DNA from 2 places in the Polaromonas sp. P2_G11 genome. Region 2 is predicted to be linked to the other one. Evidence: riboswitches for the same ligand, from Rfam matches in the RefSeq annotation. Region 2 holds a riboswitch; the other holds the start of a gene.
The links. A riboswitch is a leader RNA that binds a small molecule or an ion and turns the genes downstream of it on or off. The one in region 2 is predicted to bind S-adenosylhomocysteine.

Region 1: linked by a shared signal. The riboswitch ahead of ahcY (adenosylhomocysteinase) and the one ahead of metH (methionine synthase) in region 2 are both predicted to bind S-adenosylhomocysteine.

Annotation. Positions count from the first base shown of each region.
Region 1 is NZ_JBFUFE010000003.1:547,441-553,358, reverse strand. Features, by position in the region: gene AC1DWQ_RS13310 (MFS transporter) at 1-902, shown strand, start outside; gene AC1DWQ_RS13305 (HAD-IIB family hydrolase) at 969-1,811, opposite strand; S-adenosyl-L-homocysteine riboswitch at 2,075-2,149, shown strand; gene ahcY (adenosylhomocysteinase) at 2,251-3,681, shown strand; gene AC1DWQ_RS13295 (TlyA family RNA methyltransferase) at 3,842-4,876, shown strand; gene metF (methylenetetrahydrofolate reductase [NAD(P)H]) at 4,885-5,721, shown strand; gene AC1DWQ_RS13285 (septal ring lytic transglycosylase RlpA family protein) at 5,733-5,918, shown strand, end outside.
Region 2 is NZ_JBFUFE010000004.1:107,325-113,242, reverse strand. Features, by position in the region: gene recQ (DNA helicase RecQ) at 1-484, opposite strand, end outside; gene AC1DWQ_RS14695 (rhodanese-like domain-containing protein) at 602-994, opposite strand; gene AC1DWQ_RS14690 (homocysteine S-methyltransferase family protein) at 1,176-2,222, shown strand; gene AC1DWQ_RS14685 (Bug family tripartite tricarboxylate transporter substrate binding protein) at 2,467-3,450, shown strand; gene AC1DWQ_RS14680 (Crp/Fnr family transcriptional regulator) at 3,504-4,112, opposite strand; S-adenosyl-L-homocysteine riboswitch at 4,206-4,302, shown strand; gene metH (methionine synthase) at 4,318-5,918, shown strand, end outside.

The DNA.
Region 1 (5,918 bases), on a different contig from region 2:
GCATCATCGCTGCGCGCATCGTGCAGGGCATTGCGACCGGCATGGTCAGCGGCGCGCTGACGGCGGCGGTGGTCGAGGCCGCACCGGCCGCGCAAAAACGCCTGGGCGCGATGATCGGCAGCGTCTCGCCGCTGGCGGGGCTGGCTGTGGGCGCGTTGCTCACCGGCATCGCCGTCAAGTTTGCGCTGCACCCGGTGCCGCTGGTGTTTGGTGTGCTGGTTGCGATTTGCGTCGTGGGTGCGGTGGCTACGCTCTTTCTGCCCGAAAGCGCCACGCCGCGCCCCGGCGCATTGGCCTCGCTGGTGCCGCGCATTTCGATACCGGTGCAGGCGCGCGCTGAATTCTTCCGTGGCGTGCCGACGATGCTGGCGGTGTGGTCGCTCGCGGGCCTGTACCTGTCGCTGGTGCCTTCCATGCTGCAGCAAATCTTCGGCATCCATGACGGCATCGTCAACGGCCTGGCCATTGCCACCTTCTTCGGTCTGGGCGCCGCGTCGCCAACTTTGCTGAAAAAACTGTCGCCGGTGCGTATGAGCGCCGTCGGCATGAGCTTGCTGGCTGTGGGTGCGGGGCTGGTGGCCGTGTCTTTGGCCACGCGCTCCGTGGCGCTGTTTTTTGCAGGAACAGCGCTGGCCGGTTTTGGCGGCGGCTCGGCTTTCTCTGCGCAGGTGCAGACCCTCGCGCCGCTGGCGCAGCCGCATCAGCGGGCTGAATTATTTGCCGCGCTGTATGCCACCAGCTATCTGGCCTTCAGCGTGCCGGCCATGCTGGCTGGGCGTTTGATTGCGCCGCTAGGTCTGCCCGCCACGGCGGAGGGCTACGCTGCGCTTGTATTGGCAGTGGCCGCATTGGGCGCTTGGTTGCGGTGGGGCTCAGTGCGCCGCGCGGCCGCCTGCCATTGACCAGCGGAGGCCGCGGAACCGGCTTTGCCGGACCGCAGGCCTCGTCCCCTGCAAGGGGAAAAGGGACTACAGGCAGTGAGTCCCGATAGGGGTGAGCAACATCTTCGCCACTTCGGTAAAGCCGGCACCGCGCTCGCCGTGCGTCACATAGCGCGGCAAGTGCGCCAGCTGCGGCACAAAGCGCGCGATGTTGGCCACGCCCACGCTGTTGGCGAAAGTCTTGAACATCAGTTGGTCGTTGGTCGAATCGCCCACATAGACCCATAGGTCCATCTCGGCGTCCAGGTCGCGCTGCCAGAGCTGCCGGACGATCCAGCGCGCGCCTTCGAGCTTGTTGTGGCTGCCATACCAGCCGTTGATGTGAATGCTGCTGACGGTGGCGTGCATGCCCTCGCTTTTCATCAGCGCCACCACCGCAGCGATTTGCGCGTCGCTCAGTTGCACAAATTCGCTGTGGTCAATGGCAATGTCGGTCTCGCGGCCTGGTGAATCGGTGGCGCGGTGCACACCTGGCATCTCGCACTCGATGCGCGCCAGCACGGACTGCATGCGAGCGAAGTTGGCAGCGCGTGTCGCGGAATCCTGTCGGTATATTTTTGATAGCTGCTTGCGCACGGCTGGTGCGGATTCCGGGACTTCTTTGCCTAAAACCTGCTCCGGCAGCAGCGCCACCGCACCATTCTCCGCCACGATGGCATCCACCGGCCAACTCGCCGCGAAAGGCTCGCTCCAGCCGACAGGCCGCCCGGTGATCGCCACGACTTTGAACCCTGCAGCTTTCAATTCGCCCAAAGCCTCCAGCGCATCGGGTGTGATTTCGCCCTCCGTGGTCAAGGTGTCGTCGATATCGGTGAAGACGCCGGTAATGAGTTGACGTTCTGTAACAGGCCACTGCTGGAGTTCTTGCATCATGAAATTTTCGCACTGAATGTGGCCCCCACGCTCCCCACTTCGTGTGGGTCGCTGCCCCCCGAGGGGGCCGCCCGCCTGTGGCCCGGCAAAGCCGGTTCCACGGCTCATGCTGGCTTGAAGATTCAGGGCGTATGCAGCGGGGGTATTTCACCAGTGGGGGCCGAGGGTCCGGCTTCGCCGGCCCCAGGCGCCGCCCCCTTGAGGGGGGAACGGGCTACACGCCAGTGAGCCTGGACGGGGGTGATTTGTTATAATCACGGCTTCCTGAGGAGCGTTGCAACCCACTCCATGTGGTCTAGGCTCAGGACTTTCATTTGCAACCACGCTCACCCGCATGTGCTTTCAAGCCGGGTGAGGCTAACAACAAACTCCCCGATTGACACACAGGCTCGTGGCTATTTTGCCCAATTTGACCTATGACTTTTGGAGTTACCAAATGAGCGCCGTCCTGAAACCTTCCACCGACTACACCATTGCCGATATTTCGCTTGCCGCCTGGGGCCGCAAGGAACTGAACATCGCACAAACCGAAATGCCCGGCCTGATGGCCATCCGCGAAGAATTCGCGAAGGCGCAGCCGCTCAAGGGCGCGCGCATCACCGGATCGCTGCACATGACGATCCAGACCGGCGTGCTGATCGAAACGCTGCAAGCCCTGGGCGCCGAAGTGCGCTGGGCGTCGTGCAACATCTTCTCGACGCAGGACCACGCCGCCGCCGCGATCGCCGCCGCCGGCACGCCGGTATTCGCCATCAAGGGCGAAACCCTGGCCGACTACTGGGACTACACCCACAAGATCTTCGAATTCAGCGGTGCCAAGGGCACGCCTGAAGAAGGCCCCAACATGATCCTGGACGACGGCGGCGACGCGACGCTGCTGATGCACCTGGGCACCAAGGCCGAAAAAGACGCCAGCCTGATCTCCAAGCCCGGCAGCGAAGAAGAAATCTGCCTTTTCAACTCGATCAAGGCCAAGCTGGCGCAAGACCCGACCTGGTACAGCCGCCGCCTGAAAAACATCATCGGCGTGACCGAAGAAACCACCACCGGCGTGCTGCGTTTGAATGAAATGTCGGCCAAGGGCACGCTGGCCCTGCGCGCCATCAACGTGAACGATTCCGTCACCAAGAGCAAGTTCGACAACCTGTATGGCTGCCGCGAATCCCTGGTCGACGCGATCAAGCGCGCCACCGACGTGATGGTGGCCGGCAAGGTCGCACTGGTGGCCGGTTACGGCGACGTGGGCAAGGGCTCCGCACAAGCCCTGCGCGCCCTGAGCGCCCAGGTGTGGGTGACCGAGATCGACCCCATCAACGCCCTGCAGGCCGCGATGGAAGGCTACAAGGTCGTGACCATGGAATACGCCGCTGACAAGGCCGACATTTTTGTGTCCGCTACTGGCAACAAGAACGTCATCACCTACGACCACATGGCGAAGATGAAAGACCAGGCCATCGTCTGCAACATCGGCCACTTCGACAACGAGATCGACGTTGCCGCACTCGAAAAGTGCACCTGGGAAGAGATCAAGCCGCAAGTCGACCACGTGATCTTCCCGGACGGCAAGCGCATCATCCTGCTGGCCAAGGGCCGCCTGGTCAACCTCGGCTGCGGCACCGGCCACCCGAGCTTCGTGATGTCTTCGAGCTTCGCGAACCAGACGATCGCGCAGATCGAGCTCTTCACCAAGAAAGATGCGTACGAAGTGGGCAAGGTCTATGTGCTGCCCAAGCATCTTGACGAAAAAGTCGCTCGTTTGCACCTGAAGAAGGTTGGCGCTGTGCTGACTGAACTGAGCGACGAGCAGGCTGCGTACATCGGTGTCAGCAAAGCAGGCCCGTACAAGGCCAACACCTACCGCTACTGATTTTCCCTGGCTACTGCGCGACCCGATAGCGGCGTTGCGGGTCCCGATCAGGCAATCCTCATGCACCTCAAGTGCATTCCGGTTGCCTGACGCCCGCGCCTTGCTCTCGGGCCGCTCGCTACGCCCTTAAGTCTGTTGCTGGAATACCGGAAGACACTACATGCGCGCTGACCTATTCCTCGTCGAACACGGCCATGCCGCCACCCGCTCGCAGGCCCAGCGCCTGATTGCTTCGGGGGTGCAGTGGCGTCCCGAAGCCGATGCTGCCTGGAAGAAGGTCGCCAAGAACGGCGACGAGATTCCGCCCGGCGCCGAACTGCAGCTGCTGGACACCACCGAAGCCAAGTACATCTCGCGCGGCGGGCTCAAGCTGGAAGGTGCGCTCAAGGCCACCGGCCTCAGCGTGGTCGGCCTGCGTTGCCTGGACATCGGCCAGTCCACCGGCGGCTTTACCGATTGCCTGTTGCAGCATGGCGCATTGCAGGTGGTGGGCGTCGATGTGGGCCACGGCCAGCTGCACGCCAGCCTGCGTGAAGATCCGCGTGTGGTTTGCGTCGAGGGCTTGAATGCCCGTTCCATGACCGCCGCCAACCTGGTGGCGGGCCATGCCGGCGACAGCGGCGACATGGATTTTCCGGATGACTTCGATGGCGATGAGGATGACGCTGACCTGGATGAAGCGGGCCCAGCCGCAGAAGCCAACTTCGACTTCCTGACCGGTGATTTGTCCTTCATCTCGCTCACGCTGGTGTTGCCTGCGGTGGTTCGCCTGCTCAAACCCGGCGGTGATCTGCTCATGCTGGTCAAGCCGCAGTTTGAATTGCAGCCCGGCCAGATCGGCAAGGGCGGCATCGTGCGCGACCCGGCGCATTTCGAGTTTGTCGAAAAGCGCCTGCGCGATGCCTGCGCAACGCTGGGGCTGGAAGTGAAAGCCTGGCTGGCGTCGCCGATTGAAGGCGGTGACGGCAACCGCGAATTTTTTATCCAGGCCGTCAAGGGCCAGGACGTGGCAGGCGAAGACCAGCCGTTGCCGGCCGCACCGCAGCGCAAGGTTGCCAAGCGCGTGCCACGCAGCGAAATGCGCGCCTCCCGCGCGCCGCACGAAGACTCCGAACTTGCGCATGCCGGCCAGCCCGGCCCTGCGCGTGGCAAACGGCGTGACAACAAAACCGATACGACAAATAACGACGAGTGAGATCCGCGATGAGCCTGAACCTTCCCCTCAGTTTTGAATTTTTCCCGCCCAAGACACCCGAAGGCGCCGAGAAGCTGCGTGTGGCGCGCCAGGCGCTGTATGCGCACAAGCCCGAGTTCTGCTCGGTGACGTTTGGCGCGGGCGGTTCCACGCAAGACGGCACTTTCGGCACGGTGAACGAAATCCTGGCCGAAGGCGTGGCGGCGGCCTGCCATTTCTCATGCGTGGGCGCCACCAAGGCCACCGTGCGCCAGCAACTCACCACCTTGCAGATCATGGGCGTGAAACGCCTGGTCGCCCTGCGCGGCGACCTGCCCAGCGGCTACGGCGCGGGCGGCGAGTTCCATTACGCCAGCGACCTGGTGGCCTTCATCCGCGCCGAAACCGGTGACACTTTCCATATCGAAGTGGCCGCCTACCCGGAAATCCATCCCCAGGCCAGATCGGCCGATGCCGACCTGCAGGCCTTTGTGCAAAAGGTCAAGGCCGGCGCCAACTCGGCGATCACCCAATATTTCTTCAACGCCGACGCCTACTACCGTTTTGTCGACGACGCGCAGGCCCTGGGTGTGGACGTGCCCATCGTGCCCGGCATCATGCCCATCACCAGCTCCACGCAGCTCATGCGTTTTTCCGATGCCTGCGGCGCCGAGATTCCGCGCTGGATCCGCCTGCGCCTGCAGGGCTTTGGTGACGACACCGCGTCCATCAAGAGCTTCGGCCTTGATGTGATCAGCGGTTTGTGCGAGCAGCTCTACGCAGCCGGTGTGCCCGGAATCCATTTCTACACGATGAACCAGGCGGCAGCGACGACCGAAATCATCGGGCGACTGCAGCGAGCCTGAGGCCGCCATCCATGCAGCAGGGGGCCCGCCGGTCTGCCGCCACCCTCAGCGCTGCGGTGCTGCTGGCCTTGCTGGCTGCCTGCACCACGCCGCCATCCAACAAGCCCTCCACCGCGCCGGGCGCTGGTGCTGCTGTACCGGCGCCGCGTCCTTCACGTCCCGCCACCGATGCATCACCCGTGATCGGTGAGATGGCC
Region 2 (5,918 bases):
ACTGGCTCACGCAATGCGCTTCGTCAATCGCAAACAGGCTGAGCAGGCCGCGTTCATGCAGGGAGCCGAGCAGGCCTTTCATGCGCGGGGTGTTGATGCGCTCGGGCGCGGCATAAAGCAGCGTCAGTTCATTGCGCAGCAATTGCTTTTCAAGCTGGCTGCTTTCTTCAAAGCTTTGCGTCGAGTTTAAAAATGCGGCGGACACGCCGGCCTCATGCAGGGCGCCCACCTGGTCATGCATCAGCGCAATCAGCGGCGAGATCACCACCGTGACCCCGTGGCCGGCGTTTTGCCGCACGATGGCCGGGATCTGGTAGCACAGTGATTTGCCTCCGCCGGTGGGCATTAGCACCAGGGCATCGCCGCCGCGAACCACATGGTCCACGATGGCCTCCTGCGGCCCGCGGAAGCTGTCATAGCCAAAAACCCGGCTGAGCACGTCCAGGGGTGTCGGCAAAGGCGCAGAAATGGGCAATGAAGACAAGGTTTTAAGCCGGAAAATCGAAACGATGAAGAGGGGTGCTATGAAAATAGTAGCTGCTTGCGCTGGTGGAATAAAGCTGCGAGCCTGTTTAATGCATAAATAGCAGTAAAAAACCGGCTACATCTGCTCCCAGGGCAAGCCATCAAACCGCCAGCCCGAGAGCGTGGAGCGTTGGAACTGTTCGTCGAGCTCACCTTCAAAGCCATGCACCACATGCTGCACATCAGAAAAACCGGCCGCTTCCAGTGCCTTGCCGGCGTCCAGCGTGCGCTTGCCGGATCGGCAAATCAGCAGCACCGGCTGCGCCTTGCCGGCAGCTTCGCGCGCCACGGCGTCGGCGAACTTTTGCGGGTCCGGCTGCAGGTCGGGGTATTCGTACCACGGCACGTTGACCACGCCTGGGGGGCGGCCGACGTACAGCGACTCGATCTCCATGCGCACGTCCACAAACAGTGCGTCAGGATGTGCCTGCAGCCAGGACCAGGCTTCTTTGGGTTGAAAGTTTTTCATGTTCAGGGCAATACCCCTATTGTGGCTGATGGCGCCCCCACGGTCGCTCACTGCGTGTAGCTCCCTGCCCCCAAGGGGGCGCTGCGCCTGCGGCCCGGCAAAGCCGGTTCCGCGGCCCTTGCTGGTTGAAGAGAACCCGTCGAAGTCTGCTGAAAAAGCTGCCGCGCCTTAAAATCGGAGCATGAAGCCAATCATCTACACACGCGGGCAGCAGCTGCCGGCCATCCTGGAACAACGTATCGCCATCCTTGACGGTGCGATGGGCACAATGATCCAGCGCTTCAAGCTCAACGAGGCCCAGTACCGGGGCGAACGCTTCAGGAATTTTCACAAAGACGTGAAGGGCAACAACGAGTTGCTGAGCCTGACGCGCCCCGACGTGATCCAGGACATCCATGAGGGCTACCTGGCTGCGGGCGCCGACATGATTGAAACCAACACCTTCGGCGCGACTACCGTGGCGCAGGCCGACTACGACATGGCCGACCTGGCCGTCGAGATGAATTACGAGTCGGCCCGCATCGCCCGTGCCGCCTGCGACAAGTATTCGACGCCCGACAAGCCGCGTTTTGTCGTCGGCGCCCTTGGCCCTACGCCCAAGACGGCGAGCATCAGCCCCGACGTGAACGACCCGGGCGCGCGCAACACCAGTTTCGAGGAGTTGCGCAAGGCGTACTACGAACAGACCGAGGCACTGGTCAAGGGCGGCAGCGACGTACTGCTGGTCGAGACCATCTTCGACACGCTCAATGCCAAGGCGGCGCTGTTTGCCATTGACGAATACTTCGACAACTCCGGCGAGCGCCTGCCCCTGATCATCAGCGGCACCGTGACCGACGCTTCGGGCCGCATCCTGAGCGGGCAAACCGTGACGGCCTTCTGGCACAGCGTGCGCCATGCCGCACCACTGGCAGTCGGCCTCAACTGCGCACTGGGCGCCACCCTGATGCGCCCCTACATCCAGGAGCTGGCCCGCGTGGCCGGAGACACCTTCATCAGCTGCTACCCCAATGCCGGCCTGCCCAACCCCATGAGCGACACCGGCTTTGACGAAACGCCCGACGTAACGTCCCGCCTGCTGCGCGAGTTCGCCGAGGAAGGCCTTGTCAACATCGTGGGCGGTTGCTGCGGCACCACGCCGGATCACATAGGTGCCATCGCCCACGCGGTCGCCCCGGTCGCCAGCCGCTCCTTGCAGCGTGGCGCCTTCTACAAAGAGGCCGCCTGAGGGCAGCGCTGCCCTGCATCACTTCCGGGTGATGCCGTCGGCTGGCCGAAAAAGCCGGTTCCCTGATGCACGTGTACTTAATAAGTATGCATATGAGATGACGTGCCCGGCGATGTCCCGAAAAGTCATATTTCGCGGCTATAGTCAGGCCCTTTTGCCGAACCCTGTTTTCATTCTCCGGCGCTGCGCCCTGCAGCGTTGATGGTTCGGCAAAACAACGCAACACAACACAACCAAGGAAATCATGAAGGTGGGTTTATTCATCAAGGCCGCAGCGGCATTCACGTTGGCGATGACGGCTTTCGCAGGCCATGCACAACTGTCGCCCCAAAAACCGGTGACGATCGTCGTGCCCTATCCAGCCGGCGGCCCGCTGGACAACGCTGCGCGCATCCTGGCCGAGAAGCTGCGTCCCCTGCTCAAAACCGAAGTCACGGTTGACAACCGGCCGGGGTCCGGCGGAAACGTGGGTGCGGCCCTCGTCGCCAAGGCGCCTGCAGACGGCCATACGCTGGTGATGGGGGCGGTGGCCACACATGCCATCAACCCGTGGCTCTACCCGAACATGCCCTATGACGCATTGAAGGACTTCACGCCCATCACGTTGGTGGCCCGTGTGCCGAACGTGCTGGTCATGAATGCCGAAACAGCCAGGCGGCTGAAAATCAAGGACACCAAGGACTTGATTGCCTACGCACGCAAGAATCCCGGCCGGCTGAACTATGCCTCCGGCGGCAATGGAAGCGCCGGCCACCTCGCGGGCGAGCTGTTCAAAAGCCTGGCCAAGATCAGCGTGGTGCACCTGCCTTCCAGCGGCTCGGCGCAGGCGCAGGCTGGCCTGCTGTCGGGCCAGACCGACCTGATGTTCGACAACCTGGCCTCTGCCAGCGCCAACATCAAGTCGGGCAAGCTGGTCGCTTTTGGCGTGACCACCATCAACCGCTCCAGCAGCTTTACGGAAATTCCGACCATCAACGACGTATTGCCCGGCTTTCACATCAGCACCTGGTTCGGCATCTTTGGCCCGGCCAACCTTCCCAAAGCTACGGCAGACCAGCTTCAGCGGGCATTCGCCGACGCGCTCAACACGCCCGACACCGCGGAAAAGTTTGCACGCATGAGCGCGACCCCCAGCCCCATGAGCTCTGCCGACTTTGCCTACATGGTGATGAAAGAGCATGCCGACTATGGACGCCTGATCAAGGTCGCCAAAATCAAGCTCGACTAAGTCGAAGGGGGCGGCCAGCCTGGCGCCTTCCCCGCTTTTCTGCCAGACGGAAATCAGCCCGGCATCAGCCGGTCGATTTCCTGCTGCATGGCTTGTACCAGCTGGCTGTACATCTTGAGTTTTTCGCTGGTGTCGCGCAGCCGTTCGGCGATGCGCAGTGAAACGGCAAACATCAGTTTGGCCGCAGTCACCGGTTGCTCTTCCCCCATTTTTTCAAGCGCTGCGCGCGACAGCACGGCGCAGCTCACGTCGCTGCTGGCAGTGCATGACGCCAGCCGCGCCTGGCCGTCGACCAGGCCCATCTCGCCGATCAGGCTGCCGGGGCCCAGCACCGTGATGGTGACCGGCGTGCGGCGGCTGACCACAATGCTTTCGACCGTGACTTCGCCTTCGAGCAGCAGCACCATATAACCGGTATCGCTCTTGTCCCCTTCGCGGATGAAGGTCGTTCCCTCGGAAATCCTGCGCGGCGTCATATAGCTGACGACGGTGAAAGCCTCTTCGGGCGTGAGCTGCATCAGGGCGGTTGGTGCAATCAGCAGCCTGGCGGCAAGCTCGGCCGTGCTGGAGCCTTCAATGGCCCGCATGCGGTCTTTGGGACGCATGGACTCGGGCGCATCGGGCGTTCCCTTCTGTTTTCTGCCGAACAGGTTTTCAAACATGGTGGCTCCGGCTATCCCCTGGACTTTTGTTGGTATCTCTTGCCATTGGCGCAAGGATATGGCGCGGGCGGCGTTCAGCCCTTAAAATGATGGTAACCCAAGGAGCGTTGCAGCGAACACAAGCGTTCGTCAGGCTTGGGTTACAGGCGGCGGCTTCCGGCGGCCCCTGCAGCAACGACGCTCACCTTTGCCTCAAGGTGAGTCCGTGTCTGAAACTGAATCTTTACCCAATGTCCCCCCCATGAAGCTGTCCGGCCTGGAGCCGGTCGCCATCGGCGCGGGCACGCTGTTCGTCAATATTGGCGAGCGTACCAACGTCACCGGCTCCAAGGCCTTCGCCCGCATGATCCTCAACGGTGAATACGAGCAGGCGCTGGCCGTGGCCCGCCAGCAGGTCGAAAACGGCGCGCAGATCATCGACATCAACATGGATGAAGCCATGCTCGACAGCCAGGCCGCCATGGTGCGTTTCCTGAACCTGATCGCCAGTGAGCCCGACATCGCCCGCGTGCCCATCATGATCGACAGCTCCAAGTGGAGCGTCATCGAAGCCGGCCTGCGCTGCATTCAGGGCAAGGGCATCGTCAACTCGATCTCGATGAAAGAGGGGCTGGAGCCCTTCAAGCAGCAGGCCAGACTGCTCAAGCGCTATGGCGCGGCGGCAGTGGTGATGGCTTTTGATGAAAAAGGCCAGGCCGACACCTATGAGCGCAAAGTCGAAATCTGCGAGCGCGCCTACCGCGTGCTGGTCGATGAGCTGGACTTTCCGCCCGAAGACATCATCTTCGACCCGAACATTTTCGCGATCGCCACCGGCATCGAAGAGCACAACAACTACGCGGTCGATTTCATCAACGCCACGCGCTGGATCAAGCAGAACCTGCCGGGCGCCAAGGTCTCTGGCGGTGTGTCCAACGTGTCCTTCAGCTTTCGCGGCAACGACCCGGTGCGTGAAGCCATCCACACCGTGTTCCTGTACCACGCGATCCAGGCCGGTATGGACATGGGCATCGTCAACGCCGGCATGGTCGGCGTGTATGACGACCTCGATCCGGTGCTGCGCGAGCGTGTGGAAGACGTGGTGCTCAACCGTACACCGGCCTACAAGTCCGGTGAGCCCGAACTCACGCCCGGTGAGCGTCTGATCGAAGTGGCCGAGACCGCCAGGAGCGGCGCCAAGGACGACAGCAAGAAGAATGAATGGCGTGCCCTGCCGGTGCGCCAGCGCCTGTCGCACGCGCTGGTCCACGGCATGAACGAGCACATCGTGACCGACACCGAAGAGGTCTACCAGGAGATCCTTGCAGAGGGCGGCCGGCCGCTGCATGTGATTGAAGGCCCGCTGATGGACGGCATGAACATCGTCGGCGACCTGTTCGGCCAAGGCAAGATGTTTTTGCCCCAGGTCGTGAAAAGCGCCCGTGTGATGAAGCAGGCCGTGGCGCATCTGCTGCCCTACATCGAAGCCGAAAAGCTGCTGCTCGAAGCCGCCGGCGGCGACGTCAAGACCAAAGGCAAGATCATCATCGCCACGGTCAAGGGCGACGTGCACGACATCGGCAAGAACATCGTGACGGTGGTCTTGCAGTGCAACAACTTTGAAGTCGTCAACATGGGCGTGATGGTGCCCTGCCATGAAATATTGGCGCGCGCCAAGGTTGAAGGCGCCGACATCGTCGGCCTGTCGGGCCTCATCACACCCAGCCTGGAAGAGATGCAGTACGTCGCCGCCGAGATGCAGAAAGACGATCACTTCCGCATAAAAAAAATCCCGCTGCTGATAGGCGGCGCCACCACCAGCCGCGT